DNA from 2 places in the Vreelandella piezotolerans genome. Region 2 is predicted to be linked to the other one. Evidence: predicted binding sites of a transcription regulator. Region 2 holds the regulator's gene; the other holds the start of a gene.
What was found. Region 2 encodes sigma-54, which starts transcription at its own class of promoters, with help from an activator protein. Its sites were predicted from a motif close to TGGCACNNNNNTTGCTNT; they were not measured.
Positions count from the first base shown of each region.

Region 1 (16,160 bases), 240 kb from region 2:
CCGCCGTGGCCCGGACCCGTGGCAAATTGCACGCTTTCTCTGCAGCCAAGCGATCATGCTCAGCTTGCAAGGGATCCCTGCGCTCTATATCCACACGCTCACCGGCACGCTGAACGATGTGGAAGGTGTGGAACGTAGCGGCCGCCTGCGCTCGATCAACCGCCGACGCTGGCAGCTCGATGAGCTTGCCTTGTTATTAGAAAGCCCCGCCACCCCGACTCATGACGTTTTTCACGCCCTGCATCGGCTGCTAACACAGCGTCGCCAAGAGCCTTGTTTCCACCCCAACGCCCCGCAGCGCGTGATCGACACTCCCCCTGAGCTGCTCGCCCTCGAGCGTGGCCCCCTGCCTAACGGTCGACGCCTACTCGCGCTCTATAACGTGACCGATGGTAAGGTCGATCTCACTCACGCAGGGGATGCCCTCCATCAAACGCTTACTCAGCATGACTGGCAGCCGATCGGCAGTGCGAGTACTCACCATGACGCGACGCTGCCACCCTATGCCGTGTGCTGGCTGGTGGCTGACGCTTGACGCTTGCGACATAACGACTCAGGCATCCATGATCGTCACTCTTACATAATCATCCGCTGCGATACTGTGTGACGATCATGTCACGAGGCAAGGAGGCGCGAGTGCCCCACGCCGTTTTACTAAAAGGATTATGCGATGTCATGGGTTTCATTAAAAAGTCTCGGTCGTGTCAGCCTGCTGGCCGCGACAGCTAGCACTGCCGTTGTCAGCTTCGCTGACGAGCTGCCCGCGCCCATTCAGGCGCTCGCCAACCAGGGTTTGACGATTCATGGTCAGTTCGATGCACCGGGCGGAATGCGCGGCTTTGGGGCCAGCGTGCAAGGGCAGGACATGGCGATTTATCTCACCCCCGATGGAGAGCATGCGATCATTGGCACGCTGGTCGACGGTGAAGGCACCGACCTGACTGAGGCCCAGCTCGATGAGCACGTACGAGCGCCGCTAGAAGCCGACACGTGGGCGCTGCTCGAAGAGAGCCACTGGATCCAGGATGGCAACCCGGATGCGCCACGCGTCATCTACACCTTTACTGACGCCAACTGCCCTTATTGCCGCCAACTATGGCAACAAACCCGCCCATGGGTAGAGGCTGGCAAGGTCCAGCTGCGCCATATCATGGTGGGTATTCTAGCCCCCAATAGCCCGGCACTCGCCGCCACGATACTGGGCGCCGAGGACCCATCCGCCGCGCTACATCGCCATAGTGAGGGCGATGAACTCTCCCCCAGCGCACAGCCACGAGACATCGAAGAGCAGGTCTACGACAACAATCAACTCTTCGAACAGCTCGGCCTCTACGCCACTCCCACCAGTGCGTTTCAACGCGAAACCGACAGCGGCACGGTCCGCATAGACCGTATTCAAGGCCTACCCAGCGACGAGCGCTTCATCGAAATGATGGGTAGCGAAGCGCCATGAGAGCGTCGATGCGGCTGGTATTGCTGCCCATTTGGCTAGCGGGACAGCCGCTGAGCAATGAACCAGCCCAACACCATGGCCGCCAACAGCGCGAGCAGCGGCAACGTTGCTCCGCCGATGGAGGCGATCGCAGGACCAGGGCAGTAACCCGATAGCCCCCAGCCCACGCCAAACAGCGCCGCGCCGCCTAACAATTTGGCATCCAGCTCTTGCTTGCTCGGCAGTTGGAAGTGGGTGCCAAACAGCGGCGTGCCGCGAGCGAAGACCACGCGATAGCCCACGAACGTGGTGCCGACGGCGCCACCCAGTACGAACATCAACGTCGGATCCCAGGCACCAGCCACATCCAAAAAGCCGAGCACGCGCGCGGGGTCGGTCATCCCGGAGATCGCGAGTCCTACACCGAACAGCAGGCCAGCGAGATATCCCGCCGCTGTTTTGACCGCTGGAACCCTCATGCTCCACCTCCCATGACATGGCGAACCACATAGACCGTCGCGATGGCCGCGACCAGGAAGGTGACGGTGGCCGCCATCGACCGAGGTGCCAAACGCGCCAAGCCACATACGCCGTGACCGCTGGTACAGCCACTGCCAAGTCCCGTGCCTACCCCTACCAGCAGGCCTGCCAACAGCATGAGCGGCACGCCGCCTGCGGGTTCACCGATCACCGCACCGGGGACGCCTGCCACGTTACCCAGCCCGCCCCCGGCCGCCATCACCAGCAACGGGCCGCTGACTAGCCCAGCCAAGAACGCCATGCGCCACGCGCTGTCTCCTCTCGGGCGCTGGGTCATCAGCCCTCCAATGATGCCGCTAATACCGGCAATACGGCCCAGCGCCCCCATTAGCCATACCGCTGAGAGGCCTATCAACACGCCTCCCATCAACCCTTGCAAACTTGCCAACCCATTGGCTGTTTCATTCATGACTGATGATCTCGCCTTCTACTTTCCAACATCAAAACCGGTTGATCGGCACTTTTAAATACACTTGCCCGTCATCTTCTGCTGGGGGCATTTCCCCCGCCCGCATATTGATCTGCACCGAAGGAATGATCAGGCGCGGCATACCTAACGTGGCATCCCTCTCGGTACGCATCTTGACGAACTCCTCTTCGGTAATGCCGTCATGCACATGGACGTTCGCTCGGCGCTGCTCGGCCACGCTCGTCTCATGTTGATAGTGCTCACGTCCAGGTGCTTGATAGTCGTGGCATAAAAACAGCCGCGTTTTTTCGGGTAGCGCCAGCACTTTCTGAATGGATTGATAGAGCGTGCGTGCGTCGCCGCCGGGGAAATCGCAGCGCGCGGTACCGTAGTCCGGCATGAACAAGGTATCCCCCACAAACGCGGCGTCGCCTATCACGTAGGTCAGACAGGCGGGCGTGTGGCCCGGCGTGTGCAGCACCCGCCCTTCGAGCCCACCAATGGCGAAGACATCGCCCTCTTTGAAGAGCGCATCGAACTGGCTGCCGTCTCGGGCAAACTCCGAGCCTGCATTGAAAGCCTTACCGAATATTTCCTGCACATCGACGATATGGGCACCAATACCGGTCTTGCCGCCTAGCGCCAAGTGTAGATAGGGGGCCGCCGACAGATGATCGGCGTGTACGTGCGTTTCTAAGATCCATTCCACCGTCAACCCCTGGCGGCGCACAAAGGCGATGATCTGCTCCGCCGAGCGAACGTCGGTGCGGCCAGCGGCGTAATCGAAGTCCAGTACGGAGTCGATGATGGCGCACGCAGCACTGTCGGGATCTTGCACCACGTAGCTGAATGTATTGGTAGGTTCGTCGAAAAAGTGGGTCACGATGGGGCGTTGCATCGAGAGCCTCCCATTGATGGATAACTATCGTTGAGTACGTGCCCTGAGTGTAGCGCAAATAAAGTTATATATTTATATCATTAAAGAATTAATAGTACTTTCCATCCCTACTTTTCGATTCACTCGACTAAGGTATGAACGATAATGGCCGATAACAGTGAGGGCTTACTTACTGCTTGGAATTTTTTATAGGGACACCATGAACCGTTTGACAACGACACAGAAACTTTGGGGCACGCTGGGCATCATTTGGGTGGCGATGCTACTGCTGGTGGGGTGGTTAGCGTGGGAAAACCGCCAAACCATCGAAAGTGAACGACGCGACAGTATTCAGCATATCGTGAGCAGCATCCATGGACAGTTAGAAGCGCTACAGGCACGCGCCGAGAGCGGCGAACTGACCGAAGAAGAAGCGCAGCAGCGAGCCATCGACAGCATCGCCAGCGTTCGTTTTGGTGAGGGGGAGTACGTCTTTGCTTTCGATGACGATTTAGCGATCGTTTCGCACCCTAACCGCCCCAGAGGCGAGGATATGAGTGCCTATCAAGACGCCAGCGGTATGCGACTCTATTCAGCCTTTTTGGACGTTGCCCAAGCCGGTGGTGGCCACGTGGACTACTACTCACGGCGTATTAGCGGTGACGACCAAGTGCCTAAAGTGAGCTATGTTGCCTACCTGCCAGAGTGGGGCTGGTCGCTGGCGGCTGGCGTGTATGTCGACGATATCAATGCCGCCTTCATTGCCCGGTTGATTCGTTCCGCCTTCATCCTCTTGGTGATCGGTGTACCGGTCACCCTCCTGATGGGCTGGGTCATTCGTGACGTTGCCCGCCGACTGGGCGGTGATCCACGCTATGCCGCCACGGTGGTACGTCACATCGCCGATGGGGATCTTACTCAAGCGGCCACCCTCTCCGCTAACGATCAGCATAGCTTGCTGTATGACATCAACCGCATGCGCGAAACGCTGGCGGGCACCATCAGTGACATTCACCACGGCGCGGATCAGGTGAATCACGGCGTGGAGCAAATCGTTGGCGTCAACGAAGAGCTTTCCACCCGTACCGAAGAGCAAGCTGCATCCCTGGCGGAGACCGCCTCCAGCATGGAGCAGCTAACGGCAACGGTAAAGCAGAACGCCGACCATGCTGACCATGCTCGTACCCTCGCCACCAAAACGGCGGAAAGTGCTCAACGTGGCAGCGACGCCATGGCGTCGGTGATTCATACCATGGAGAACATCAACAACAGCGCCACGCAGATGAGCAGTATCGTCAATACCATTGATGCCATCGCGTTCCAGACCAACATTCTGGCACTTAACGCTTCTGTAGAAGCAGCCCGCGCGGGGGAGCAGGGGCGTGGTTTTGCGGTGGTGGCCAACGAGGTTCGCCAGTTGGCTAGCCGCTCGGCGTCTGCTGCCCAGGAGATCAAAGGTTTGATCGAAAACGCGGATGCTCAGGTGGTCGAAGGCAGCCGCCAAGTTAAAAACACGGGTGAAATGATCAACGGTGTAGTGGCTGACATTCAGCAGCTCAGCACGCTGGTGCAGGACATCTCGGCAGCCACCATCGAACAAAGCAGCGGTATCGAGCAGGTCAATCAGGCCGTGACACAGATGGACCAAATGACGCAGCAAAACGCAGGGTTGGTACAGCAGAGTAACCACGCGACCCAGCAACTCGCGCAGCTGAGCACCCAGCTCCGCCATTTAGTGACCAACTTCAAGCTCGACCACCAAGCACCACAGGCCGCCATTGCCCCAGCCGCCATTACCCCACCTATGGCCCGCTCCTCCTCCTTTAGCGATTTTTAATCGCCCAGACATGGCCTCCGCCTAGCACGGCGGAGGCCATGCCATGCCTAATACGCCTCGACTAGACCTTGCCTTGATTATCCAGCTCTACCGCCTCGTGCATTCTGGCCAACAGGTCGGGCACGGCGGCTTGTACGCGGTTCCAGCTAGGAATGAAGGGCCGCTCCCGGGGATTGTCCAAAAACAGGTTTCCCGCTTCCAACAGGTTGCTGGCAAACAGCTCTACCGCCTGCTCTTCACAGTGACGATCCAAACTGAGGCCATTCATGGTGGCGTCGTGATCGTAAGCTTCGATCAAATCGAGCGCCAAACGATAGTACGTGGCTTTGAGCGTGCGGAAGTCTTCACTGCTAAAGCTCACTCCTTGCGTCGCTAACTTGCGATACAGGGCCTTGGCGATGTCCAAGCTCATTCGGTTCAGGCCACCGGTAGCATCCCCCTCGCTGACGGGCTGATGCTTGTGGTCATAGGCATCGGCAATGTCCACCTGACATAGTTGACGATGAGAGTAGTTACGCTGGAGCTCGGACAGCACGCCGATTTCAAGCCCCCAGTCGGCGGGAATACGAATGCCTTCCAGCACGTCGCTGCGCATTGCAAACTCGCCCGAGAGCGGATAACGAAAGCTATCCAAATAATCCAGATAAGGCAGCGGCCCGCATACGGTCTTGAGCGCCCGCAGCAGCGGCGTCACCATCAGCCGCGACACGCGGCCATTCAACTTTCCTTCGGCAATACGAGGGTAATACCCTTTACAGAAGCTGTAGTTGAAGCGAGGATGCGCCACGGGATACATGAGCCGCGCCAGCAAGCTACGGTCATAGGTGAGAATATCGCAGTCGTGTAGGCCTACCACCGATGAACGGCCGGAGGCCAATACGTATCCCGCGCAGTACCACACGTTGCGTCCTTTGCCGGGCTCTAGTGCGCCCAGGCCGTGGCTCTCCAGCTCGGCATCGAGTTCGCGCAAACGTGGGCCGTCGTTCCATAAAATGCGCGTGTGCTGAGGCAAACGGGAGAAAAACTCGCGGGCATACAAAAACTGTTCACGGTCGGCACGATCCAGGCCGATCACGATTTCATTGAGATACGGCACCTTTACCAACTCATCGACGATCGCCGATAGCGCGGGTCCCTCCAACTCGGAAAACAGCGACGGCAGGATGAGCCCCATCGGTCGACGGTTGGCGAACTGGCTTAGCTCTTGCTCGAGCGCCTCGACCGGGCGACGGGTAAGATTATGAAAATCGGTGATGACGCCGTTTTGATGGAAGTCACTCATACGCGAACCTCTTGATGGGTTAGGCCGTGACGGCTAGCAGTACTGGGGCCGCCGCTAGTCGGCGGTCGTCTCGCCCCCACCAGTGGGCCACCCCCTCGGCCCAGCCGGCGGGTCCGGCCGCTCGAGTGCGATACAGCGCTTCATTCGACGGGGTGACGGCCAGTTCGTGGCACCCTTTGATGACCACGGCCTGATCGACCGCCTCGAGCATGGATACATCGTTGGGACCATCGCCCAGGCCTAGAGATAGCGGCGGACGGCCGCGCAGCGCAGTAAAGCGCTTGATGAGCCAATCGACGGCGCTGCCTTTATCCGAAGCGTTGCCCATTACATGCCAAAAACGCCCACCTTGAGTCAGCATCAGGCCGTCGCCCTCTAGCGCTAAGCGGAAATTTTTTAGGGCAGTGTCGTCGTCTTGCCAGATGAGCGGCTCGCTGCCTTCGCGCTGTCGGGCAGCTCTCGCGCGCGTCTCATCCAATCCCGTCAGCGACATGACCTCAGTGATATCGAGCTCGCTCATTCGAGTGAAACGCACGCCCAGCCGCGTGCGCCACACGTTCAGTCGCGCGCGGATGAACCCAACGTCCACGCCGGTGTGCTTGACGACCACCCCATCTAGACCGCTGCCAGGGCGATCCAGCCGCGCATGGCACCAGCCTGGGGGCAAGCCGATCACTGCGCCGTTTTCCGCTACGAATGGCGTTGCGGTCAGGCCCAGCGACTCACGCAACGTCACTAGTTCGGCACGGGTTTTGCTGGTCACCGGAATCACCGGCACGCCCAGCTGTTTCAGGCGTGCGAGCCAAGGTGCTGCAGGCGAAAAATCGTAGCTATGATGATCGAGCAGCGACCCGTCGAGATCGGTCACCACCAAACGCGGTGTCAGCGCCGGATCAGGGCTTCCAAGAGGCTGGAGAGGAAGACTCGCCAACATGCGGGGAGTCTGTGTCGTGCGGGAGTGTTCGTTCATGGCGCCACCTTATCGCAATCTGAAAAGCCGTTACTCAGGCGTCGTTCTCAGATAAGCAATAAAGCAGAATGTGTGCCAACACTATTTATATAAAATAAATCAAAAACTTAAAAAAGAATCGGCATGACCGATTATGAGGGCACCAAAATAGAGCACCTAAAATGCACTAACATAGTGCGGTTTAGGGCGTCATAAACAACCCCAGTCGTGAAATATCTAGTCGTGAAATACCTGTAAAAAAAGTTGCACAAGGCCTTGGCAAACGCTCGCAAATAGCTATACTCGGATTGTACCCACTGACAACCTTGTACACCCCCTCACCTGATGTCAGTGGGCTGCAGTGAGCCAAGCCCTTTCATGCCCGCCTCCCCCGGCGGGCTTTTTTTTTTCAGCTCACTCCTCCCACACGCTCATTTAGTACATCCCCCTTCGACGAAAACATCACTCTACGTGAATGACGACTTCGACACGGCGATTACGCGCCCTACCCTCTGCGGTGCTGTTGTCTTCGAGCGGCTGCGTCGCGGCTAACCCCACGGCTCGCAAGCGCTCTGCAGCAACGCCAGCCGCTTCCAAGGCTTCGACGATGGCGATGGCACGGGCGCTGGAGAGTGCCCAATTGGACGAAAATTCCGGGGTGTTGATAGTTTGGCTATCGGAGTGGCCTTCGACCCACACCTCCCCCTCGTAACGCTGGATCGTTTCCAACAGACTACCCACCAGCGAGGCACCTCCCTGGGTCAGTTCGGCGGTTGCCGAAGGGAACAGCAGCCTATCTTGCACCCTAAGACTAATTCCCTCTGCCACACGCGAGACTTCGACACCCTCCAGGTTGGGTAAGTAAGGCGAGGTATCGACCCGTTCAGCGAGGTTGTCCATCAGCGCAAGCGCGCCACTGATTGCCTCATCGCTCACCTCGCGGACGTTCACCGGCGGCCGGTCCGTGAGCAGCACCATATAATCGGCCAAAGGCAGTGCCTCCGACGGTGCTTCTACCTGGAGCAGTGGCGTGGGCAACCGGGGAAGCGGCTGTGACAAAGAGGGAGACGGCCGCCTGGCCTGGCGACTGTCCGTCAGCGATGCGACCAGGTTCCACTCTGAACTGGACTCTGCATCGGCATCAGCGGGAAGCGCCAATAAGGGCGGCGCGCTGGGCGAACGTGCGACGCGTGGCGGCAGTCCTGCAACACCCAATGCGGCGCTGATCGCCATGGGGTTGAGCTCACCCGGCACCACTGTCGGCATCAGCGGACGTGACTGGCGCCGCTCCTCCAGCAGGGTCGGCAAAGGCACTTCCAATGGTGTCGTAAGGGCCGTGCTTGTGTCCGCTACTGGCTCGTCAGGGGCCCAATTGGGACCCGTGACGCCGGCGGCGGCGATAATGATGACGAACAGCGCGACGAGGAGCGTCATGATATCGATATAGCTAATCATCCATCCGCTGTTGCTATCGTCCTCAGGGTATGTCGATAGCAGCGAATCATGACGCGGGCCGCTACGGTGGTCCTCAAGCATGGGGGTGATTACTCATTCAAGTTTTTAACCTCGTGGCCGATCTATGCTAAGCATGGCAAACTAGTCTATCAAAAAGCCGATTAGTAGCGATAAGGAACTACCAGGTGCGCACTCGTCCTATGACACACCCCATTGCCCGTTATTTACGCCCCGTTGGCCTGGGACTTGCGAGCCTGATGCTCAGCGGCTGTTTTTACGCCAGCACTTCCCAAGCGCCCATTGCTACGACATACCCCTATTCGGAACAGCAAAAGATGCAGGCAGCCCAGCATTGGGAGGTCCTTGCACAGCATGAAGCCGCGGGCATTTTATCCAGCGAACGAGTACGTTTTCGCGACTTGCACATTGCGGCGCCGGAGCATGAGCAGTACGGCTCCTATTACAGTGGCGGGGAATTCGAGCGTGGCTTTAGAACACTGCTAACCAGCGAGCTCGTATCCGGCGGCGGTAGCGTCACGACACAGCCACGTGCCAACGGCGCCACGATTCAAATCGATGTGGAAGTCGTCGAGCACCGAGATCGTGGCTATACACGACCACCCTTTGGCGCTTACACGGCCTTAGCGAGCGGCATCGCGGTGGCCAGTATTCCTTTAGGTAACTGGAGTGAACCAGCACTTGCGCTCATCCCAGCGGCGATGGTGGCCGATACCACCAGCGGTAGCTGGACACCCAAAGGCAATGAAGAAATCATCATCACCACCCAGATAGTGGAACAGGATCAAATCCTCTACTCCTCCTCCAATATCTATTACATTAACTCGGGTGATCGCCGCCAATACGCCCCGCATCGGGTACCTAGAACGCCTACGACGCCGACTGTTTCTATCACTGATACTTGGTAATGTTTATGTCTCTACGCTCAATCTTTGCGTTACCGTCGATGCGCCTGCTTCGCACTGACATGTTGGCTACGCTTTGCATGACGCTACTGCTGGCAGGCTGCGCTAACCTAGGCAATAGCGCCCAACTTCAAGAACCAGAACCAGACTTGTCAGAGCTCGCCCATGAAGCGGCGCAGCGGATGGTCGCTAACAATCCTGACTTGACTCGCTATAGCCCGATGATTGCAGCCACGTTCGTCAGTATCGATAATCTGAGTCAATCGTCGACCTTTGGTCGGATCAGTTCCGAGATCATGGCCTCGGCACTCGCCCAACAAGGCATGCAGGTTCGCGAAGTCAAAATGCGCGATAGCATGTTTATCGAAGAGAGCGTGGGGGAATTGATTCTATCGCGCCAAGTTCAACGGCTAAGCTCTCAGCACAATGCGCGCTCCATCCTAATGGGCACCTACGCTCAGGGCCAGGACTATCTATACGTAAGTGCCCGCGTCGTACGCGCTGGTGATGCCATGGTGTTAGGCAGTGCAGACTTCCAGCTACCTTTGGATAATAATATGCGCAGCCTATTAGAGGCTCAGGGCGGATGGTAAAACACCCGATTTGACGCACAGTACCTTCTGAAAGCCTAGCCGATACGCTAGGCTTTTCATTTGCTCATCGAAAGGACGACTATGTCTCTACGTCGCCGTACCCGCCAGCCTCATATTGTGGCCATCAGCCGGGTGATCAAACTGTTTGCCAACATTACCAAGATGCTGAGCTATGGGTTTCACGCGCTCTTTCCTGCCAAGCGCTTTACCCTGCCAGAAAGAGCAGCCCCTTGGCTTTCGTCGAAGCAAGAGAGCAGTATCCCTCGAATCATTTGGCAAACCAACTTTACGAACCGAGTCACCCTGCCGGTGTATCTCAACTATCTGTTCAACCGCCTGATGGCACCGCGCTTTGAGTATCGATTCATGATCACCCAAGCGCGCCACGACTTCATCGAAAAGAACTTCAGCCCAGAGTGGCTCGAGAGCTACGACAGGCTGCAAATTGGTGCTGCCCAAGCCGATTTTTGGAGGCTATTGGCGCTGTATAAACATGGCGGCGTTTACCTGGATATCGATGCCCACGCTATCTGGCCGTTGGGTCGGGTCGTACCAGCAGATATCGACGAATTGTATGTGACGACACGTAAAGGAGAGTTGAGCAATTACTTCATCGCCAGCCGCCCGGGCAATCCCAATCTGCTGAAATTGATCGAGCAGGTACATCAAAACATTGTCGAGAATCAGCTTACCAACGTCTTCGAGCTGACCGGGCCAGGCGTTTTCATCAAGCTATTGGATCAAGCAGACGTGCCCACGGTTTCCTACCGTCACGCTTGCAACCAGGGAAGCTTCACCAACGAGCATTTCCAGTACATCGACAAGAAAGCAGGCAAATGGACCAAAGAGCAGCAAAAGGTAAGCATCATTCGCCAAAATCCCCCCTCGGCCTGATAGGTGCACTTCAACAAAAAAAGCGCTAGCCCGCTAGGGCTAGCGCTTCTGCATACCACGTGGCTATGCAGTGCTTATTTATACACCGGGAAATGACCACATACGTCCGCGACTTTATTCAGCACGTCGGCTTCGATCGCGCTGGTGTCTTCGCCTTTGGCGAGCACGTCGAGAATGTCACAAATCCACCCGGCAAGCTGTGCGCACTCTTGCTCACCAAAACCGCGAGTGGTCACGGCGGGGGTGCCGATACGCAGACCAGAGGTGACGAACGGACTTTGCGGGTCGTTCGGCACGGCGTTCTTATTGACGGTGATATGGGCGCGGCCAAGCGCGGCGTCCGCATCTTTGCCGGTCACGCCTTGCTTGATCAATGACAGCAGGAACAGGTGGTCTTCAGTACCGCCTGAGACGATATCGTAACCACGCTCGATGAAGACCGACGCCATGGCTTGAGCGTTCTTGACCACCTGCTGCTGGTAGGTTTTGAACTCGGGCGCCATGGCTTCTTTGAAGCAGATCGCTTTGGCCGCAATCACGTGCATCAGCGGGCCGCCCTGGCCGCCCGGAAACACCGCTGACTGCAGCTTCTTCTCGATGTCCGGGTCGTTCTCTGCCGACAGAATCACGCCGCTGCGTGGGCCACGCAGGGTTTTATGCGTCGTGGAGGTCACCACGTGAGCATGGGGCAGCGGGCTGGGGTAGACGCCTGCAGCGACCAAGCCAGAGACGTGGGCCATATCGACCAGTAGGTAAGCACCCACTTCATCGGCGATTTCACGGAATTTCGCCCAGTCGACGATTTGCGAGTAGGCAGAAAAACCGGCGATGATCATTTTCGGCTTGTGTCCACGGGCCAGCTCGTCGACTTGATCGTAGTCGATCAGGCCTTGCTCGTTCAGGCCGTACTGAATGGCATTGTAGTGCTTGCCGGAGAAATTCGGCTTGGCGCCGTGGGTCAGGTGGCCGCCCGCGTCCAGACTCATACCGAGGATGGTGTCGCCTGGCGTGACCAGCGCTTGGAACACGGCGCTGTTGGCTTGCGAGCCCGAGTGCGGCTGCACGTTGACGTAGGTCGCGCCGAACAGCTGCTTGGCGTAGTCGATGGCCAGGTTCTCGGCGATATCGACGAATTCACAGCCGCCGTAGTAGCGCTTGCCGGGATAGCCTTCGGCGTATTTGTTGGTCAGCTGGCTGCCTTGTGCTTCGAGTACGCGGGGGCTGGCGTAGTTTTCGGAAGCAATCAGTTCGATGTGGGCTTCTTGGCGTGCCACTTCTTTTTGCATGGCATCAAACAGCGCATCATCGAATCCAGCAATTGTCATGTCGCGGCTGAACATCGGCGGGAACCTCGTTACGAAAGGATCATCATGGAGAAGCGAGGCGGCTATGATACCGCAGCCGGACGCGACTTTCATCGCATCCGCGTCAGGTCTTGCATGAGCATGTTTCATGTTGCCAGCCGCGCTAAAAACTGACCGACTGGACAACCACGCTACTTGAGTTCGAAGGTAAAGGTGAGCCGCTCGCTGCTGCCCATGGGGTCGAGTATGAATTGATTGAGCATAAAGGGATTGGGTACCGCCACGTGAACGGTCAGCGACTGGGCCTTTCCGGCCATGATATCCACCATCCCCACCATCAGTTTGGTGAGCTGTGGGCCTACAAGCGGCCCGAGCTGCTGGGCCTGCGACCAGGCTTGCGAAATCGCCTGTTCTTCGCTGATCCTCCCTTGTGCCGCCATTTCGGTGGCTATACGCGGCAGCAACCCCTCATCGCGGTAAGCCACGGTCGCGTTGCCACCGTAAAGCGTCGCTGCTTCGAACAGCGAGGGGTTTTTGCTGGCCTGCTCGAGTGTGGCGCCCTTCGGTAGGCTAATGGGCACATCCATGGAGAATTCGAGCCCGCCTGCGCCGTCCAGCTGTAGATAGCCTTCGGAGGTGAGGCGCGCACGGCCGTTCGCTTCGCCGGGTTCGGGCTCATGCCACTGGGAAGCACTCTGCCCTTCGGCACTCAAACGCCCGGTTCCGCCCGTCAGCACACGATTCAACGCCTGCAGCTCATCGCGTTCGGAAGGTGGCGCTAGGTCAATCAGCCCCCCCAGATCGAATTCGGCACCGCGAAAGCCTGCTTCGCCTAGGTAGCTGTTACCTTTGACCCAAGCGTTATCCAGCAGCACGCTCCACTGCTCGCTGGTCAAGCTGAAACCGTTCAACTCGGCATGTTCGAGGCGCTCTTCGCCGGGCTGGTCGAGCCCTTCCAGCGCCTCGATCCGCATGTCGCCTAACGCCAGCGTTGCGGAGATGCCGGTGGCGAGATCATCGAACTCCCCACTCACCCCTTGCAGCGCAATCAAACCCACGGCGCTACGGCTCACTTCCTCCAGCTCGAGAGCGTCAATGGAGAGATAGCCAGCAAGCGTTTGGCTATCGAACTCGGCGGCTAGTTCATCGCCCAGGCTACCCTCCAACCGAAAGGTCATATCGGTCAAGCTGAGTGCATTGAGGGTACTGTCTTCGGTCTCGAAAGAGGCCAGTGAGGGAACGGCCGCGCTAGGGTCTCGCATGACCAGCTCGCCCACCGTCAACACGGGCGTGTCGAATCCCAGCTCCGTGAGGCGGATGCCGTCTAGCGTAATCGACTCGGGCTGCGCGTATCGACCGTCCACGCGATAGCGGTCGATCGAGAGCAGATCGCCGTTGGGGTAGGTAACGGCTACATCCTCTGCGACATAGCCATTGGCTTCTTCCACCAGTTGCCCAATCGCCATTCGAGCATCGTCGCCCGCCAACTCCGCCTGCAAATCCGCCTCGAACTGCTCTAGCGACGCATGCGCAGTCCCTATGACCAGCCAAAATGACACCCCTGCAACGCCCCATGTCATTACCTTACTACGCATACCCTGACCTCCCTGTTGAAAGGCTTCAGCATATCACCAAGTCACGATACCGCCACTGCCGTCCAGGTAGTAAAAAGGCGGCTCGTGACCGCCTTTTGTAAGAGAGACGCTACGCCTCGCCTAATAATCCCAGACTCGCCGCGGGGGCTTGTTTGCGCAGGCTGTAGGAGAGTGCGTGGCCAATCAAACCAATCAGCAGCGCGCCGCCAATGGGAAGTGCTAGCCACAGACCCAGGTGCAGGCGGGGTGTAAGATCCAGCCAATAGAGGTAGAGCGCCGCGGTAGCGAGCTCTGCCAATAGGGCTCCCAACACGCCGCTGGCAAACCCGAGCAGCGCGTATTCGGCCCCCTGCACTCGGGAAATCATACGGTTACCTGCACCAAACACCCTTAGCAGACCACTTTCATGGGCACGCACCGGGCGGCTGGCGGTAAGCGCAGCGTAAAGCACGCTGACACCCGCTAACAGGACTAGAACCAGCACGAGTTCTACCGCCCGAGTGACCTGGGTCAGCACGTCGCGCACCTGCCCTAGAATGGCATCCACATTGAGCAGAGACACCCCAGGGAAGTCGATGACCAGCTCGCGCACCAGCCCCTGCTCTTGATCCGGCAGGTGGAAGGCGGTGATAAAGCTATGGCCGAACGACTCCAACACGCCGGGCGGGAAGATCACGAAGAAGTTGGGATTGAAGCTATCCCAGTTCAAGCTGCGCAGGCTTTGAATATGCGTGGTGATGCTATCGCTCCCCACGGCAAACGTGATTTCGTCTCCTATCCCCAAACCAAGGCGTTCAGCCAAACCATCCTCTACCGAAATAGGGACGGTTTGCGACTCGCTGGAGACGGTGGCATCCACTTCGCTCATCCAGCCTTGGGGCTCCGCGACAAACCACTGCCCCGCCACCACCTGGTTCCCTTCGGGCAGCTCTGATTGCCAGGTGAGGTTCAACTCACGGCGTAGCGAGTTATCGCCTCGAGCATCAGGAGGTACGGCCTCCCTGGGTGCTTGGCCGTTAATCTGTGTAATTCGCCCACGTACCATCGGGTAGAGTGTGCTTTGGGTCTCTACTCGAGGCGCGACCGCCTGCTCGAAAGCATCGCGTTCGCTGGGCTGTATGTTAATGGCAAAGTAATTGGGCGTGTCAGCGGGCAGTTGATCTTGCCATGTCGTGAGCAGATCGCCTCGCACCAACACGATCATCGCCATGGCAAAGAACGTGACCGAAAAGGCAAGTAGCTGGCCTAGCCCCGCCTGTTTACGACGGGCTAACTGTCTTCCCCCCAAACGCAACGCCTGCGCCCATTCACTGCCGCCCGTCAAGCGCTGGAGGGCACGTAGCATGCCTTTCAATAACAGGGAACTCACGCCCCATAGCAGCGACAGGAGGACTGCCCCGCCCACCAGCAGCGCCAAGGCCAGCGAGAAGCTGCCCGAGTAGAGCCACAGCAGCCCTCCAAAGACGATGCTAGCCACGCCGACCACCAGCCACGCCGCGGGCGGGAGCGGGTCTAACTCACGTCGCAGTACTTTGAGCGCGCTCACCTGCTTGATACGCAGCAGCGTTGGCCCGGCAAAGCCGACCAATACCGCCAACGCCGTGAAAATACCCAGCCATAGCGGCATGATGCCCGGCGGCGGCAGCGTCATGGGCAGGAAACTGGTCAGTAGCCACAGCAGCACGGCTTGCCCCACCAAGCCCAACAGCGCGCCGATGAGCGAGGCCATCAACGCCAGTCCCAGCAGCTGTAGGCTAAAGATCGTCACCAGCTGATACTGGCTGGCACCGAAACAGCGCAGCAGCGCAGCGGTATCCAGGTGGCGCTCTACGTAACGGCGGGTCGACATCGCCACCGCGACACCCGCCAGCAGCACTGCCGCCAAACCGGCCAAGCCCAAGTAGCTTTCTGCCCGTTGCAGCGCATTACCCAACTGCGGACGGTCGACTCGAACATCACGCACCTCGACACCGTCACGGCGAAGCTGCGTCAACAACCCTTGAACCTGATCCAATGCCTCGGGTGGACCAGCGGCCAACAGTTCGAACTCGATACGGGACCCTGGCTGTA
Region 1 is NZ_CP048602.1:2,566,629-2,582,788, forward strand. Features, by position in the region: gene GYM47_RS11740 (sugar phosphorylase) at 1-535, shown strand, start outside; gene dsbG (thiol:disulfide interchange protein DsbG) at 671-1,453, shown strand; gene GYM47_RS11750 (DUF6691 family protein) at 1,489-1,911, opposite strand; gene GYM47_RS11755 (YeeE/YedE family protein) at 1,908-2,381, opposite strand; gene GYM47_RS11760 (MBL fold metallo-hydrolase) at 2,413-3,279, opposite strand; gene GYM47_RS11765 (methyl-accepting chemotaxis protein) at 3,479-5,095, shown strand; gene GYM47_RS11770 (glycosyltransferase family protein) at 5,157-6,377, opposite strand; gene GYM47_RS11775 (HAD-IIB family hydrolase) at 6,397-7,347, opposite strand; gene GYM47_RS11780 (OmpA family protein) at 7,789-8,862, opposite strand; gene GYM47_RS11785 (hypothetical protein) at 8,982-9,707, shown strand; gene GYM47_RS11790 (FlgO family outer membrane protein) at 9,713-10,297, shown strand; gene GYM47_RS11795 (glycosyltransferase family 32 protein) at 10,379-11,191, shown strand; gene glyA (serine hydroxymethyltransferase) at 11,266-12,531, opposite strand; gene GYM47_RS11805 (hypothetical protein) at 12,687-14,090, opposite strand; gene GYM47_RS11810 (ABC transporter permease) at 14,200-16,160, opposite strand, start outside.
Region 1: GYM47_RS11775 (HAD-IIB family hydrolase) is a predicted target of sigma-54. The motif match lies at 7,408-7,425, and genes of this name have one in related genera.

Region 2 (16,160 bases):
GCACCCGCTTTTTGCTGCCCCCGGGTACGTCATAAAGCACGCGCTCCGGGGGGAGAATGGTTTCCAACGTCATTGAGTTAACGCACACCTGCGCCTTGAGCGCGAGCTTGTGCTTTTTCCTTGTGTTTGACGAGTTGACGATCGATTTTGTCCGCAAGGGCATCGATGGCGGCATACATATCGTTATCGAGTGCCTCGGCATGAAGGTCAGCACCAGCGGCATGTAGCGTGCACGCTGCCTGCTGGCGCTCCTTTTCGACAGATAAGGTCACTTGTACCGTGGTGATATTGTCGTAGTGTCGTTCGACGCGTTCCAGCTTTTCGTTAACGTAGTCACGCAAGGCGTCAGTCAGTTCAACGTGATGACCAGTGATGTTTACTTGCATTGACGTGCTCCTTATCCATCGGGCTGTACTTCGATTGTAACCCTTTTTACGCTATTGCAAAGCCCTTGCGGTGAGTTTGTCACGACCAAGCGTTTAACTAGCGTAAACGGCGGCGCTCGCTCGAAGAGGGAATGCCCATCGACTCGCGATATTTCGCGACGGTACGTCGTGCCACGCTTATTCCGCCCTCTTCGAGAAGCGTCACCAAGCGACTATCGGAGAGCGGTTTGCCTGAGGGCTCCTCTTGAATGAGCTTTTTGATACGTGCGCGAATGGCCGTGCTCGAGTGGCTGTCGCCGCCGTCTTGGCCACTGACTTGACTGGAGAAAAAGTATTTCAACTCGAACACGCCACGCGGTGTATGAATGAACTTCTGTGTCGTCACGCGTGAGATGGTCGACTCATGCATCTCTACGGCTTCGGCGATGTCGGCCAAGATCAGCGGCTTCATGGCCTCTTCGCCGTGCTCTAGAAAGCCAATTTGGCGAGCGATGATTTCACGCCCCACGCGCAGCAAGGTGTCATTGCGGCTAGAGAGGCTTTTGATCAGCCAGCGCGCTTCTTGAAGGTGCTCTTTCAAGAACTGGTTGTCCTGGCTCTTGTCGGCGCGTTTGATCAAGCTGGCGTAGTCGGGTTGGATGCGTAGCCGTGGAAGAGCGTCCGGGTTGAGCTCTAAATGCCAGCCTTCGTTGTCATGGCGCACGACCAGATCGGGAGTGATGTAGCTATCGTCGGTCACGCCGTAGGCGCTGCCGGGTCGGGGATCGAGGCTGCGAATTAATCGAATGACGTCATCCAGCTGCTCATCGTCCAGGCTCAAACGGCGCTTGAGGAGGCGCATATCGTCTTTGCCTAGCGCCTCCAAAAACTGTCGTACCAGCCGTTTGGCTGGCATCAATAGCGGGGTGTCTTCCGGCAACGCAGCAAGTTGAAGCATCAGACATTCGCGCAGGTCGCGAGCGAATACGCCGGTCGGCTCGAACTGCTGCAAGCGCAGTAGGGTATTTTCCACTTCCCGTTGGCTCAAGCCGTCATGACCTTGTGCTTTGAGCCCTTCACGAATGTCGTTGAGCGGCTGGGTAAGATAACCATTGGCGTCCAGCGCATCGATCAGGCTCTCCGCAATTGCATATTCCCGTGAGCTGACATCGGTCATGGCCAGTTGCCACAGCAAATGGCCATGAAGGCTTTGGCCAGCGGCTTGGCGCTCGAAGTCGGGTCCTTCGCTACCACCGCTCAGACTGCCCATGTCTTGGTAGGTGTCCGACCAGTCGCTGTCGACGGAGAGTTCGTTGGGAATGCTGTCAGACCACTCGGCCTCTTGCGGCTCGCTGACTGCCTGCTCTCCAAACTCGTCCTCTTGCTCGAGCATAGGGTTGGCGTCAAGCGCTTGCTGAATTTCTTGACGGAGGTCCAGCGTAGAGAGCTGCAGCAGGGCAATGGCCTGTTGCAGCTGGGGTGTCATGGTCAGCTGTGTGCCGATACGCAATTGGAGAGAAGCTTTCATGACCATCTGAGAACCACTCGTTAATCAGAAAGCTCCACCCTAGAGCGAGTTATGGCTACGTGCAAGTGCAATAAGCATGCCACTAAAAGAAAAGTTTGGTCAGGCCTCGGTTTAGAGCCGGAAATCAGCGCCCAGATAGACGTCGCGGACCTTTTGGTTATTGAGAATCTCCTGGGCGTTCCCACTGGCGATGATGTGGCCATCGCCAACGATGTAGGCGATATCGCAAATATCCAGGGTTTCACGCACGTTGTGGTCGGTGATCAAGACGCCGATGTGGCGTTTTTTGAGTGCACGGATAATGGTTTTGATTTCGCCGACCGAAATAGGGTCGACCCCGGCAAAGGGTTCGTCGAGTAGAATGAACGCGGGCTCGGTGGCCAGCGACCGCGCGATCTCTACTCGACGGCGCTCGCCTCCTGAGAGGCTCATGCCTAGGTTGTCACGAATATGGGTGATATGAAAATCTTCGAGCAGTGACTCCAGGCGAGCTTCTCTGGCGCTGCGATCGAGCGTTTTGCGCGTCTCGAGGATGGCCATGATGTTATCGGCTACCGAGAGCTTGCGAAAAATCGAGGCCTCTTGGGGAAGATACCCAATGCCTGCCATGGCGCGTTCGTGCATGGGCGCGTGGGTCAAATCCAGATCGTCGATACCCACATTGCCCGCATCGGATTTGACCAGTCCGACGATCATGTAAAACGAGGTGGTTTTACCGGCTCCATTGGGGCCCAACAGTCCAACGACACTGCCCTGGGCGATTTCCAGGTTGATGTCCTTGACGACGCGGCGGCGTTTGTAGCTCTTTGCTAGGTGGTGGGCGTAGAGCGTTTTGACAGGTGCGGAATCTGCAGACGTTGATGCTGCCACGTGGGCGCTCCCTATTGTTCCGGCTGAAGGGTCATGCGAATGCGCTGGTTGTCGCTACCGTTCACGTCGGAGCGAGCTTGCACCACTTCCTGGTCGATGAAGTACTCCAGGCGGCCCCCTTGAAAGCGGTCGCCTTGCTGGGTCAGTTCGGCTTGGTCGATCAGCTCCACGCGGCGTTCGGCGACGTGATAGATGATGCGCCGCGCCCAACCTTCCATGGGGGTCTCCTGGTCGTCGAGACGATTGCGCAAGTAGGCACGCTCACCCGTGGCAATGGCTTGAGAAAGTTCCCCTGCATCATTGCGCTGAATCTCTACGCGTTCGCCGCGCAATTGCATTTCGCCTTGACGAATATCCACGTTACCTGAGTAAACTGCGGTGCCCGCGCGCTGGTCGAGGTCCAGGCGGTCGGCTTCTACTTCGATGGGTGCTTGGCTTTGCGCCATGGCAGCCGTCGCCAGCGGTAGCGTTAAAGCAAAGAGGGTGGTGCGGAGAGAGGCATTCATCGCGACTCCTAGGGGGTACGAGTGGCCGGCGGATGCACGCCGCGCACGTTGTTGGTCAGGCGGACCTGGCTGTCATCCAGCCAAACGTCCATGCGGGAAGCTTCCATACGCTGAGGGGGCTGCTGCAACAGCACGGGCGTAGTGCTCCAGGCGTGGCGGGTCACGCCATCGTAGTTGAGTTGCTGTGTATCGAGCTGCCAACCCTCTTCAGGCGCGAGCAGCCGGGCAGACCCGCGCAGCGTCAAGGCCTGAGTATCGGTATTCAGGGTGCCGGTATCCGCGGTCGCCAACCACTCCCGCTGTTCGCTATCGAACAGCGTAGCACGTGGCGACACGACATCTGTCATGGCCGTTTGAGGTGTATGCACTAGCCGGGGAGTGACCAGCGACTGCTGAATCGCCCCCGATTCCCCAAATAGGGTGATTTCGGCATTCTCTAATACATGACCTGGCTCCTGAGCGCGCGCTTGCTCGTCGATATCTCGCTCTTGGGCGCTGCGCGGGTCGAGCCAAACCAAAAGCATGCCCAGGACGACGACCAGTGCCGTTACCCAAACTCGTTTTCTGAGCTTTACGCCCATCATGAGTGCCTGTGAAGATAGGTGTCGAGTACGGCATCCCAATGCCCTTGGGAGGTGAGCAGCGTATCGCAAATTTCACGCACCGCGCCGTGCCCGCCCAGCCGTTCGGTGATCCAATCGGCGTGGGTATGCATATAATCGGGTGCATTGGGGACCGTGATGCCAACGCCTGCGCGCTTGATGGGTGCCAAGTCTGGCAGGTCGTCCCCGCAGTAAGCGACTTGTTCGAGCGTAATATCCAGCCGCTGGCAGAGGGCTCTCAGGGTCGTGAGTTTGTCTTCGCAGCCTTGATGCACATGGCTGATACCTAGTGCCGCAGCGCGCTGGCTGACCATCGGCGAATCGCGGCCGGTGATGAGCGCCACATGAATGCCAACGCGTTTGAGCAGTTTCAAGCCATGCCCATCCTGAGTGTGAAACGCTTTGATCTCGATGCCGTCGGCTTGAAAGTAGAGTCGGCCGTCCGTCAAAACGCCATCTACGTCTAGCGCAAGTAGTTTTACGCGGCGGAGCCGGTCGAGTAGTGCATCGGGTAGGGCCATATAGCCTCCTTAACATCCATGGCAAAAAGCGTTATCACGCAGTTAAATCACACCGCTGGCCAGTAAGTCATGCATATGTAGCGCGCCGATGGGACGCTGTTGCTCGTCGACGACGGCCAGCGCGGTTATCCGGCTATCTTCCATAATACGTACCGCTTCGGCTGCTAGCACGTCAGGACCGATGCGTTTGCCTGGGCGCGTCATGACGTCGTCGACTCGCACATCGCGCAAGTCATGAAATTGGTCCAATGTGCGTCTCAGGTCACCGTCGGTATATACACCTGCCAAACGGCCTTCGCTATCGATGACGCAGGTGAACCCAAGCCCTTGGCGTGTGATCTCTAAAAGCGCATCGCGTAGCGGGCTACCCAATGCAACCTGAGGCAGCCGCGTGCCGTCGTGCATGAGATCGCGAACTCGCAGCAGCAGCCGCTTGCCGAGGCTTCCTCCCGGATGAGAGAGCGCAAAATCTTCCGCTGTAAAGCCACGTGCTTCAAGCAAGGCCACGGCAAGGGCGTCCCCCAGTGCTAGCGCGGCGGTGGTCGAGCTTGTCGGGGCAAGATCCAGCGGGCAGGCTTCACGCTCGACGCCGCTGTCCAAATGGGCATCGGCGTGGCGTGCCAGGGTAGAGCCTGGACGTCCAGTCATGCTCACCAGCGGGGTGCCAAGCCTTTTAAGTAGAGGGAGTAGCGCCGTGACTTCAGCTGTTTCGCCGGAGTTAGAGAGCGCCAACACTACGTCGGTACGGGTGATCATACCGAGATCGCCGTGGCTGGCTTCACCTGGGTGTACGAAAAAGGCGGGCGTACCGGTGCTTGCCAGCGTGGCAGCCAGTTTGCCTGCAATATGACCCGACTTGCCCATGCCGGTCACCACCACGCGGCCTTGGCAGGCGAGAATGAGCTGGCAGGCATGGTCGAATTGGTCGTCTAGCTTGGCTTGGAGGCCGCCGATGGCTGCTTGCTCGATTTGCAGCGTGCGCAGCGCACTTTCACGCAGTTGGCTGGGTGTAGAGAGTGGCTGGCCCATGGCATGTCTCGTTTTCATGATGTGAATGGGTAGCTGGTAAGAATAACATCTTGCGGCGCTATTTAGCTAAATCACGACAAGGTCGTCGATGGTATGGAGGGCTCCATTGCATGAACGATGGTGCGCTCACTGTTAGCGTCGCTGCTGTTGAGAGTAGCGTTGGATCATGATGTTCGATACTATTTCGAAAACACTGTTTTTTAAACTGCCCTGTGGCTTGTCGGTTTATACTGACGCGTTCTGGCATCAACGAGGAAGGTCAAACATCATATGACGGATGTATCCTTCATACAGGTCGAAGACATCTACTTTTCCCGTGGTGAGAGCGAAATTTTTCGCGGTGTCAGCATGACCATACCTCGCGGGCAAGTGACGGCCATCATGGGGCCAAGCGGTACCGGTAAGACGACGTTGTTGAAGCTCATCGGTGGCCAGCTCACACCCGACCGTGGACGTATCCTCATCGATGGGCAGGACGTGCATCGGCTCTCACGTAAAGCGCTATTCGCGCTGCGCAAACGCATGGGCATGCTGTTTCAAAGCGGTGCCCTGTTTTCGGATTTGGACGTTTTTGAAAACGTTGCGTTTCCGCTGCGCGTTCATACGGACCTGCCGGACGCAATGATTCGCGATCTGGTGCTATTGAAGCTTCAGGCGGTAGGGCTGCGCGGCGCGAAGCACCTAACGCCCGCCGAGCTGTCCGGTGGGATGGCGCGTCGGGTGGCGTTGGCGCGTGCCGTGGCACTCGACCCTGAGCTAATACTCTACGACGAGCCATTCGTCGGCCAGGACCCTATTTCCATGGGCGTGCTGGTGCAACTGATCAAACGGCTCAATCAGGCGCTGTCACTCACCTCGGTGGTAGTGTCGCATGACATCAAAGAGACGCTGAGCATCGCGGATTACCTCTACTTGATCGCCGATGGTCAAGTCGTTGCTCACGGGACCCCCAGCACGCTGGAAACGAACCAGGATCCTCGCGTCAACCAATTCATGCACGGCAAGCCAGACGGTCCCGTGCCGTTTCACTATCCCGCAGACCCACTTCACCGGGATATCTTCGGTCACGATTCAGTCACAAAGGCAGGGTAGATGCAGGGCAAATTGACACAATATGCGTCGCGCGTGGCCCGTCTGGGGCGAAAAAGCTGCGATGTCGTCGAGGCGCTGGGGCGCGCGACGGTGTTTCTAGCGCAGTCGGCGATAGGCGTGCCGTCACGGGAAGGGTGGTCGCTTTGGATGCGCCAAATGCACTTCGTCGGAGTGCTGTCGCTGGCCATCGTCCTCGTGTCGGGGCTGTTCATTGGCATGGTGCTGGCGCTACAGGGATATACCATTTTGGTGGATTTTGGTGCCGAACAGGCGCTGGGCCAAATGGTGGCGCTCTCACTGCTGCGTGAGCTTGCCCCTGTGGTGGCTGCGCTGCTGTTTGCGGGGCGAGCCGGGTCTGCTTTGACCGCCGAAATCGGACTGATGAAAGCCACCGAGCAGCTCACTAGTATGGAGATGATTGGCGTCGACCCGCTGCGGCGTGTGGTGGCGCCTAGGCTGTGGGCGGGTTTCGTGGCGTTACCGATGTTGACCGTGGGCTTCAGTGTCGTGGGCATTTGGGGCGGCTACTTGGTCGGTGTCGAGTGGCTGGGCGTGTTCGAGGGCTCGTACTGGAGCAACATGCAGGCCAGCGTGTCGTTTCTCGACGATGTTGGTAACGGTATGATCAAAAGCGTGGTGTTTGCCCTCGTCGTAACCTGGATCGCCGTGTTTCAAGGCTATGACCTCGTGCCGACTTCCGAAGGGATCTCCCGAGCCACCACCCGCACGGTGGTATATTCCTCGCTGGCCGTGCTTGGATTGGATTTCGTTTTAACTGCCGTGATGTTCGGCGGTCTTTAAGGGTGGAGTAATGTCATGAAACGCAGCAAAACCATGGAGTTCGGTGTTGGCCTATTTATGTTGGCTGGCATCGTCGGGCTGGTATTTCTCGGCTTGCGGGTCAGCGGCTTAACGCTGTCGGCTCCCTCCGATACGTTCCGCCTTGAGGCCAATTTTGCCAACATCGGCGGGTTGAAGCCGCGTGCTCGGGTCACTATGGCGGGTGTGACCGTAGGCCGAGTAGAGGCCATCGAACTCGATACCCAGTGGTACGACGCCCGTGTAACGATGACGCTGGATAGTGCGCTCGAAGGGCAGCTGTCTCAAGACACCACGGCTGCCATCTTGACGGCTGGCTTACTGGGTGAACAGTACATTGGGTTGAGTGTTGGCGGAGCGCCAGAGGTGTTGGAAGAGGGCGACGTGATTCGCGACACACAGTCCGCTCTAGTGTTGGAAGAACTTATTCAGCAATTCGTATCCAATATGGTCAGCAACGGATGATGGTCAGTCACTCATTGCCATCGGTTTTTTCCTGCAAGAGGTCATGAAGATGTTCAACCTTTATTCTGCTTTTATTCAGCGCTTCGCGTTGGCTGCTGTGCTGATGCTGGCGCCGCTAATGGCGCAAGCGCAAACGCAGTCCCCCGAAGAAGTGGTTCGTGACAATGTCGAATCCTTTATGAGCCAACTCGATGGTAAGAAAGCGTACTATGCCGATAACCTCGATGAGCTAAAAGCATTGGTCGACGAGAGCCTCGATGACGTGGCGGATTTTCGTTACATCGGCGCTAGCGTCATGGGTAGCTATTTCCGCAATGCAACGCCCGAGCAGCGGAGCCGGTTTGCCGACGTGTTCCGCCAAACGCTGATCGATACTTACACGCGTGGGTTGGTGACGTTTGATTACAACGAGCTACGTGTGCTGAACCAGCAGCGCGGCCAGCGCTACGAAGACCAGGCCAGCGTGGATATGGAAGTCGTGGCAAACAATGGTCAGGTCTACCCAGTGAGCTATAGCCTTCGTCTGTCGGATGGTGAGTGGCGTGTAGTGAACGTCATCGTCAACGGCATCAACCTGGGGCTGACTTTCCGTAATCAGTTCGATCAAGCCATGCGTGACAATAACCGCGATTACGATGCAGTCATACGTGGTTGGGCGCCTGAAATCGGTGTCGATGAGCTGGAGCAGGGAGGCGATGCGTGACATCGCTCCTCTCTCGCTCAGAGGTGACGCTGTCAGCACAGGGCGATTCGCTGATGGTCGCAGGCGACTTGACCATGAGTGTCGCCGCCGACGTGGCCGCTCGCGGCGTTCAGTGGCTGCGTCAGTCCGATCATTCTGAGGTCTGTCTGGATTTTGCGAAAATCAATAAAGCGAGCAGCGCAGCGCTGAGCGTGCTGTTTGAGTGGCTACGTGCCTGCCAGGCGCTCCAGGTCAAGGTGCGATCCATCGTGCTGTCGCCGCCGCTGCAGCGTTTGGCGTCTTTGGCAGAACTCGATACCTTGGTTTCACAAGACGTTTTTGCAGACATCGCGTGATCTCTAGAGCAGCCCCCGGGCTGCTCTCTTTATGGTGGGCACGGCTCGGCATCGCCAAGTGAGCCGCTTTTCTTTATCATGTTCGCCCATTACTCACTATTTCAACGACCCCAAAGGAGTTTCCTGTCTCATGCAACCCAACGAGGTAAAAGCACTGCTTGAATCCCGCATCGATGGGTGTGAGTTTCACATCCAGGGTGAAGGCTGCAATTTTCAGGTGATTGCGGTTGGTGAAGCCTTTGAAGGTCTTTCTCCCGTTAAGCGCCAGCAGCTCGTTTACGCCGCGCTCAGCGACGAAATCGCATCGGGTGCCCTACACGCGATCAGCATCAAAACGTTTACACCGACGCAGTGGCAAACTGCGTCGGAAAACGCTCAGTAACGGTCGCCCCCATGGATAAACTCATTATTACGGGTAATGGCTCGGTCGATGGAGAAGTGTGGGCAAGCGGTGCCAAAAACGCGGCGCTGCCCATTTTATGTGCGAGCCTTTTGGCAGATGGGCCGGTAGTCATCGGTAATTTGCCGCATCTTCAAGATATTACGACCACGCTAGAGCTGCTTGGGCGGATGGGCGTCGAGCCGATCATGGGTGAGAAGTTGAGCATTCAGCTTGATGGCTCCCAAGTGTCCCAGTGCCATGCGCCCTACGAGCTAGTGAAAAAAATGCGCGCCTCCATTTTGGTGTTAGGGCCGCTGCTGGCGCACTTCGGTAAGGCGGACGTGTCGCTGCCTGGTGGTTGCGCCATTGGTTCGCGCCCGGTGGATCTGCACCTGCGTGGCCTGGAGGCCATGGGGGCGGAGATCCATGTCGAAGCAGGCTATATCCGTGCCCGTGTTGATGGGCGTTTAAAAGGCGCTACGATCTTTTTCGACACCGTGACCGTGACCGGCACGGAAAACCTGCTGATGGCAGCGACCCTGGCAGACGGGCGGACCGTTCTCGAGAACGCCGCCCGAGAGCCCGAGGTCGTCGATCTCGCCGAGTGCCTGATCAAAATGGGCGCGCAGATTCGAGGTCACGGCACCGACACCATCGTCATCGACGGTGTTGCGTCGCTGCATGGCTGCGAGCACGATGTCATGCCCGATCGTATCGAGACTGGCACGTTTTTAGTGGCCGCCGCCATGACGGGTGGGCGAGTCAAAGTGAAGCGTACGCGAGCCGATATCCTGGAAGCCGTGCTTGCCAAATTGGAAGAGGCGGGCGCGACGATCGAGAGTGGCGACGATTGGATATCATTGGATATGCACGGTAAACGCCCGAAGGCCGTCAATATTCGTACGGCGCCGTATCCCGCATTTCCTACTGACATGCAGGCCCAGTTCGTTGCCATGAATGCCGTTGCCGAGGGGCATTCAAGGGTCGTGGAGACCATCTTCGAGAATCGCTTCATGCATGTTCAAGAGCTGAACCGCATGGGCGCCAACATCGTCCTGGAGGGTAACGCCGCGTTGATCAATGGCGTTGATAAACTCTCGGGCGCTCCCGTCATGGCGACGGATCTTCGTGCGTCAGCGTCTCTCGTCATTGCTGCCATGATGGCCGAAGGGGAAACCTTGGTCGATCGGATCTATCACATCGATCGCGGCTATGAGTGTATCGAGGAAAAATTACAGCTGCTGGGGGCGAAGATTCGCCGTATCCCCGGCTAAGCCACGCGGACAACACTGGCCTTTGACCATGAGTAAGCAACTGATTTTGGCCCTTTCGAAAGGGCGTATCTTGGAAGAAACCCTTCCGCTACTGGCAGATGCGGGCATTACACCTGCCGAGGATCTGAGTAAAAGCCGCAAGCTTTTGTTCGATACCAACTTGCCGGACGTCAAACTGGTGATTATTCGTGCCACTGACGTGCCAACCTACGTGCAGCTAGGCGCGGCGGATGTAGGTATCGCCGGTAAAGACGTGCTGCTGGAGCACGGCGCGGAAGGTCTTTACGAGCCGCTCGACCTGGATATTGCGCGGTGCAAGCTGATGACGGCAGGCGTGACGGGGCAGCCGCCCGCCAAAGCGCGACGCCGAGTAGCGACCAAATTCGTCAACGTGGCACGTCGCTACTACGCAGAGCAGGGTATCCAAGCAGAAGTCATCAAGCTTTATGGTGCCATGGAGCTCGCACCGCTGATGAATTTGGCCGATGAGATCGTCGATATCGTCGATACCGGTAACACGCTGCGCGCCAATGGTATGGAGCCGCGCGAGCTCATTGCCCACATCAGCACGCGTTTGGTGGTCAACAAAGCCGCTATGACCATGAAGCACGACCGTATCAAGCCGCTGCTAGCGCGTCTGGAAAGCGCCGTAAAATCGCGTCAGGCGCAGCCTATTGAATGACAAGAGGTTCATCATGAGCGATACAACCACAGCCACCATTGCCCGCCTATCGACCCGTGATGCGGCTTTTCATCAGCGCCTAGATGCGCTGTTGGATTGGGAGGGCGTGTCTGATAAAGCGGTGCAGGCTCGTGTTGAGGAAATCTTGGCAGACGTCAAACAGCGTGGCGATCAGGCGGTCATCGAGGCAACGAATCGTTTTGACCGTTTGTCCGTCGACGCCATGGAGCAGCTATGCCTCACGCCTGACCAGTTAAAAAAAGCGTATGACGGATTGCCTGCCGAGCAACGGGATGCGCTAGCGATTGCCGCCGAGCGCATCAAGCGCTACCACGAGCGGCAAAAACCGACCTCCTGGCAATACGAAGAGGCTGACGGGACGGTGCTCGGCCAGAAAGTCACGCCGCTCGATCGGGCCGGTATTTATGTGCCGGGTGGGAAGGCTGCCTATCCGTCCTCCGTATTGATGAATGCCATCCCTGCCCACGTGGCGGGCGTGCGTGAAATCGTCATGGTGGTACCTACGCCCGATGGCGTGTTGAATGATCTAGTATTAGCGGCAGCGCATCTGGCGGGCGTGGACTACGTGTTCACCATTGGCGGCGCTCAAGCCGTCGCCGCGCTGGCTTACGGGACACAAAGCGTTCCACGTGTCGATAAGATCGTGGGGCCGGGTAACATCTACGTCGCCACGGCTAAACGGGCCGTATTTGGGCAGGTCGGTATCGATATGATTGCGGGGCCTTCGGAAATCATGGTGGTGTCGGACGGGAAAACCGACCCGGATTGGATCGCCATGGATCTCTTTTCTCAGGCAGAGCATGATGAAGATGCGCAAGCCATTCTCGTGAGCTGGGACGCCGAGCATTTGGATGCTGTGGCGAGTTCCATCGAACGATTGCTGCCGACGCTAGAGCGGGAGCCAATTGCACGCGCGTCGCTGAATCGCCGCGGTGCATTGATTCTGTGTCGCGATCAGGCAGAAGCCGTCGAGATGATCAATCGTATTGCGCCAGAGCATCTCGAGCTGTCAGTGGCCGAGCCCGGCGCATGGCTGGATGATATTCGCCATGCAGGGGCGATCTTCATGGGGCGACACACGTCAGAAGCGTTGGGCGACTACTGTGCAGGCCCGAACCACGTTCTGCCGACGTCGGGAACTGCGCGGTTCTCCTCCCCGCTAGGCGTGTACGACTTTCAGAAGCGCTCCTCGATCATCCATTGCTCACCTGAAGGGGCATCCGAGCTGGGTAAGGTGGCCTCCGTACTGGCGCGTGGCGAATACCTTACGGCTCATGCCCGTTCAGCGGAGTATCGCATTCGCAATCGATGAGCAGTTCGGTCGGGCAGGGCGGTGCTAGGAGCCGCTCTGCCGGTCGGCCGATGTGGCATTGGTCGGCACGGGACGCTCGCCTACCTCAACGGTCATTTCCATGCGTTCGCCGCCGCGTACGATCGTCAGCGGCAGCGACGTCCCTGGTGGGATCGACGCGATATCGCTCATGGTCGCCCTAGCATCCAGAATGACCTGTCCATCGATGGAGAGCAGTACGTCGCCTGGCTGTAAGCCTGCCTGGGCGGCAGGTCCGCCACTCACCACGCCTGCGACGATGACGCCCTGGGGCGTACGCAACCCAAACGACGCGGCCAGCTCGCGCGAAAGCGCTTGGGCCTCGATGCCCAGCCATCCCCGAATGACTCTTCCGCGCGTCACCAACTCATCCAATATGCTGTGTGCGAGGTTGGCGGGAATCGCAAAACCAATTCCCTGAGAGCCCCCGGAGCGAGAGAAAATGGCGGTATTGATACCCACCAGAGCGCCCTCTGGATTGACCAGTGCCCCGCCCGAATTACCGGGGTTAATGGCTGCATCGGTCTGAATGAAGTCTTCGTAAGCGTTCAGGCCCAAATGGCTTCGTCCAGTGGCGCTGATGATGCCCATGGTGACGGTCTGCCCCACGCCAAAGGGGTTGCCAATGGCCAGCGCCACATCGCCGACGGCGACCTCCTCCGAGTCAGCAAGCTCGATGACCGGCAAGTCTTCTAGACCGATCCGCAGCACGGCCAAATCGCTCTCTGGATCGGTGCCGATGACCTCTGCCAGGGTTTCGCGACCGTCGCGAAGCGCGACCTGGATTTGGTCGGCGCCGTTGATGACGTGATGGTTGGTCAGTACATAGCCATCATTGCTAACGATGACGCCCGATCCGAGGCTCGACAGCATACGCTGGTGGGTGGTGGCGTCGTCGCCGCTAAAAAACTGGTTGAAGAACGGGTCGGACATTAGCGGGTGCTGGTCGCGCTCGACGATGCGTGAAGAGTAAATGTTCACCACGGCGGGAGCGGCTTGGTTGACGGCATTGGAGTAACTGGCTGGGCCTTGATGTCGGGTCAGCGGAGCCGCTTGCCTGATATCCGGTGCCGGGCGATTCGCGCTTGATTCACTGCTAGTGGTGGGCACCAATGCGGGCGGAGTCTCGACGTTAGCAGGCGGAGCCTCCGACACGGGGGGCGTGTGGCGGAACGGGTTGGGTAGCTGCTCCGGAAAGGCGAGCAGGATAACGGCCGCTAGCAGAAGCCCCGTAAGTACGGGCCAGAGATAAGGCAGCACTGAACGGTGCATGCGAAAGTTCCTCAGCGTGTGGCAGTCTAAACGGTCGCGAGGTTCGCGATAACGTAAAGCGAGTTTTACAATGGCGCTATGGTAACACCGAATGACGCTGCGCCTCACGGGGCTGTACTTAATTGTGAAAAGGAGGGAACGTGAATCATCGTGATCAACTGGTCGCTGCCTGTGACCACCAGTTACGCTCTGCTCAATTCAAAGATTTCACGGTCAATGGCCTGCAAATCGAGGGACGAGAGCAAGTGCGTCGCGTCATGTCGGGGGTAACGGCCTGCCAAGCGCTGCTCGACGAGGCCGTCGCATGGCAGGCCGATATGGTGCTCGTTCATCATGGCTATTTCTGGAAGAACGAGCCTGTTGCCATCACCGGTATGAAGCAGCGTCGGATCAAAACGTTGCTGGCCAACGATATCAGCTTGCTGGCTTACCATTTGCCGCTTGATGCTCATACAGAGATGGGCAATAACGCGCAGTTGGCCAAGCGAATGGGCTGGAAAGTCGAGGGATGCCTAGACGGTGAGTTGGGAGAGGGGCTGCTCTGGTCGGGCCGGTTGGTGGTTCCACAATCAATTGGCGAGTTGGCCCGCCAAGTAGCGGGTGTTCTCGCCCGCGAGCCGCTGCTGGTCGAGGCGCCGTGTCAGAAGCCAATCGAGCGAGTCGCATGGTGTACCGGTGGTGCGCAAGACATGATTACGGAAGCCTATGAGGCCGGTGCGCAGGTGTTCGTTTCAGGAGAGGTCTCTGAACGGACGACCCATTTAGCGCGTGAAATGGGAATTCATTACTTGGCAGCAGGCCATCACGCGACCGAGCGCTACGGTGTGCAGGCGCTCGGCGAGTGGCTGGCCAGTGAGTTCGATGTTGAGCATCGCTTCGTCGACATTGATAACCCCGCCTAGCGAAAGGCTTCAGCTGTCGCACAGGTGCAGACCAGGGTGATACTGACACGTTGCCCTGGTCGCGTCTGAGTTACGCAAAAGTGCGCTCATGAATAGGTTAGTAGCGTGGCGGCTGAGGAGAGTCGACGTCGGTTGCTTTGCTCTCTTTCAAGCCGAAATCTTCCGATAGCGTACCGTTTTTGCCAGCGGCGTAATCTCTTGGCATGGCAACGCTTGAGTCGCTGTCTGGCATCGCAATGGGCTCAGAAGGCGTTTTGACGCTGGGTAATTTCCACTGCTTGGCCTCGTCTTCGATGTGCTGTTCGAGGTGATCAGCCTCATGGCGAATGTTCTCAAGGCGCTGCTGTATGCCCGTGAGGTGGCTGCTCATGTTTTTCTTCAAGTCGGCGATCTGGTGTTCACGTTCAAGCAGTGTCTGCTTGAGTGAAGCGACGTCTCGCGCACCTTTGCTAAAGAGCCGATAGCATACCAAGCCGATGACGAACCCTACGGCCAAGCCGATAAGTGCAAAAGTAAATGGCGAGCTTGCTTCCACAGTCCTTCTCCCTAAGTAATGCGCGCCGCTGTGTACAGGGCGTGACTTTAAAAACCGCCCCATTATAGGCGCGTCTCAGTCGGTTGGGTCAATCCGCTCATGCGCTTAGCCTTCAAGCGACGTATAATCACTCCCATTTTTGTCGAGTCCGTTTTGTTAGGCGCCCCTAGCGGTGCCTGCAAAAAGGTAAGGGCCATGCGTTGCGGGAGCACCTTCATGCCATCAGTATCTGAGCGTCAGGCCTCCGGCCACACTCGTCGTCCCACGCCGCTTGAGCGCTATCAAGACGACCTCCAGCGCAGTGATTTTCAGTATGACCCGGCCCAAGAGCAGGCGGTCAAGCATCTCCAGCGGCTCTATGATGAGCTGTTGGCGACGCCAACGACGGTGCCCAAGGCTGTGGTGGCCAGCAAAGGAATCAAAGCCAAAATGGCAGGTTTGCTGGGTAAGAAGCATGCGCCTGCCAAACCGCCGTTGCCCCAAGTAAAAGGGCTCTACTTCTGGGGAGGCGTGGGGCGTGGTAAGACCTACTTGGTCGATACCTTTTATGAAGCGCTGCCGTTTCCTGAAAAGATGCGCACGCACTTTCATCGCTTCATGCAGCGAGTTCACAATGAGCTGACCCATTATAAAGGCGAGAAAAACCCACTCACACTTATTGCGGGTAAGTTTGCCGCCGAAGCGCGTGTCATTTGTTTCGATGAGTTCTTCGTCAAGGACATCACCGACGCCATGATTCTCGCCAACTTGCTTGAAGCGCTTTTCGAGCGTGGCGTGGTGTTAGTGGCGACCTCGAATATCGTTCCCGACGAGCTGTATAAAGATGGATTGCAGCGTGCGAGATTCGTGCCTGCCATTGAATTGCTGAATCGTCATTGTGAGGTGGTCAATGTCGACTCGGGTATCGATTATCGTCTGCGGGCGCTG
Region 2 is NZ_CP048602.1:2,323,247-2,339,406, reverse strand. Features, by position in the region: gene ptsN (PTS IIA-like nitrogen regulatory protein PtsN) at 1-73, opposite strand, end outside; gene hpf (ribosome hibernation-promoting factor, HPF/YfiA family) at 78-386, opposite strand; gene GYM47_RS10790 (RNA polymerase factor sigma-54) at 484-1,899, opposite strand; gene lptB (LPS export ABC transporter ATP-binding protein) at 2,005-2,763, opposite strand; gene lptA (lipopolysaccharide transport periplasmic protein LptA) at 2,775-3,269, opposite strand; gene lptC (LPS export ABC transporter periplasmic protein LptC) at 3,278-3,850, opposite strand; gene GYM47_RS10770 (KdsC family phosphatase) at 3,850-4,392, opposite strand; gene GYM47_RS10765 (KpsF/GutQ family sugar-phosphate isomerase) at 4,435-5,421, opposite strand; gene GYM47_RS10760 (ATP-binding cassette domain-containing protein) at 5,692-6,513, shown strand; gene mlaE (lipid asymmetry maintenance ABC transporter permease subunit MlaE) at 6,514-7,314, shown strand; gene mlaD (outer membrane lipid asymmetry maintenance protein MlaD) at 7,330-7,797, shown strand; gene GYM47_RS10745 (MlaC/ttg2D family ABC transporter substrate-binding protein) at 7,841-8,500, shown strand; gene GYM47_RS10740 (STAS domain-containing protein) at 8,497-8,835, shown strand; gene GYM47_RS10735 (BolA family protein) at 8,966-9,217, shown strand; gene murA (UDP-N-acetylglucosamine 1-carboxyvinyltransferase) at 9,229-10,491, shown strand; gene hisG (ATP phosphoribosyltransferase) at 10,520-11,173, shown strand; gene hisD (histidinol dehydrogenase) at 11,187-12,506, shown strand; gene GYM47_RS10715 (Do family serine endopeptidase) at 12,531-13,796, opposite strand; gene GYM47_RS10710 (Nif3-like dinuclear metal center hexameric protein) at 13,937-14,698, shown strand; gene GYM47_RS10705 (ZapG family protein) at 14,796-15,233, opposite strand; gene zapE (cell division protein ZapE) at 15,450-16,160, shown strand, end outside.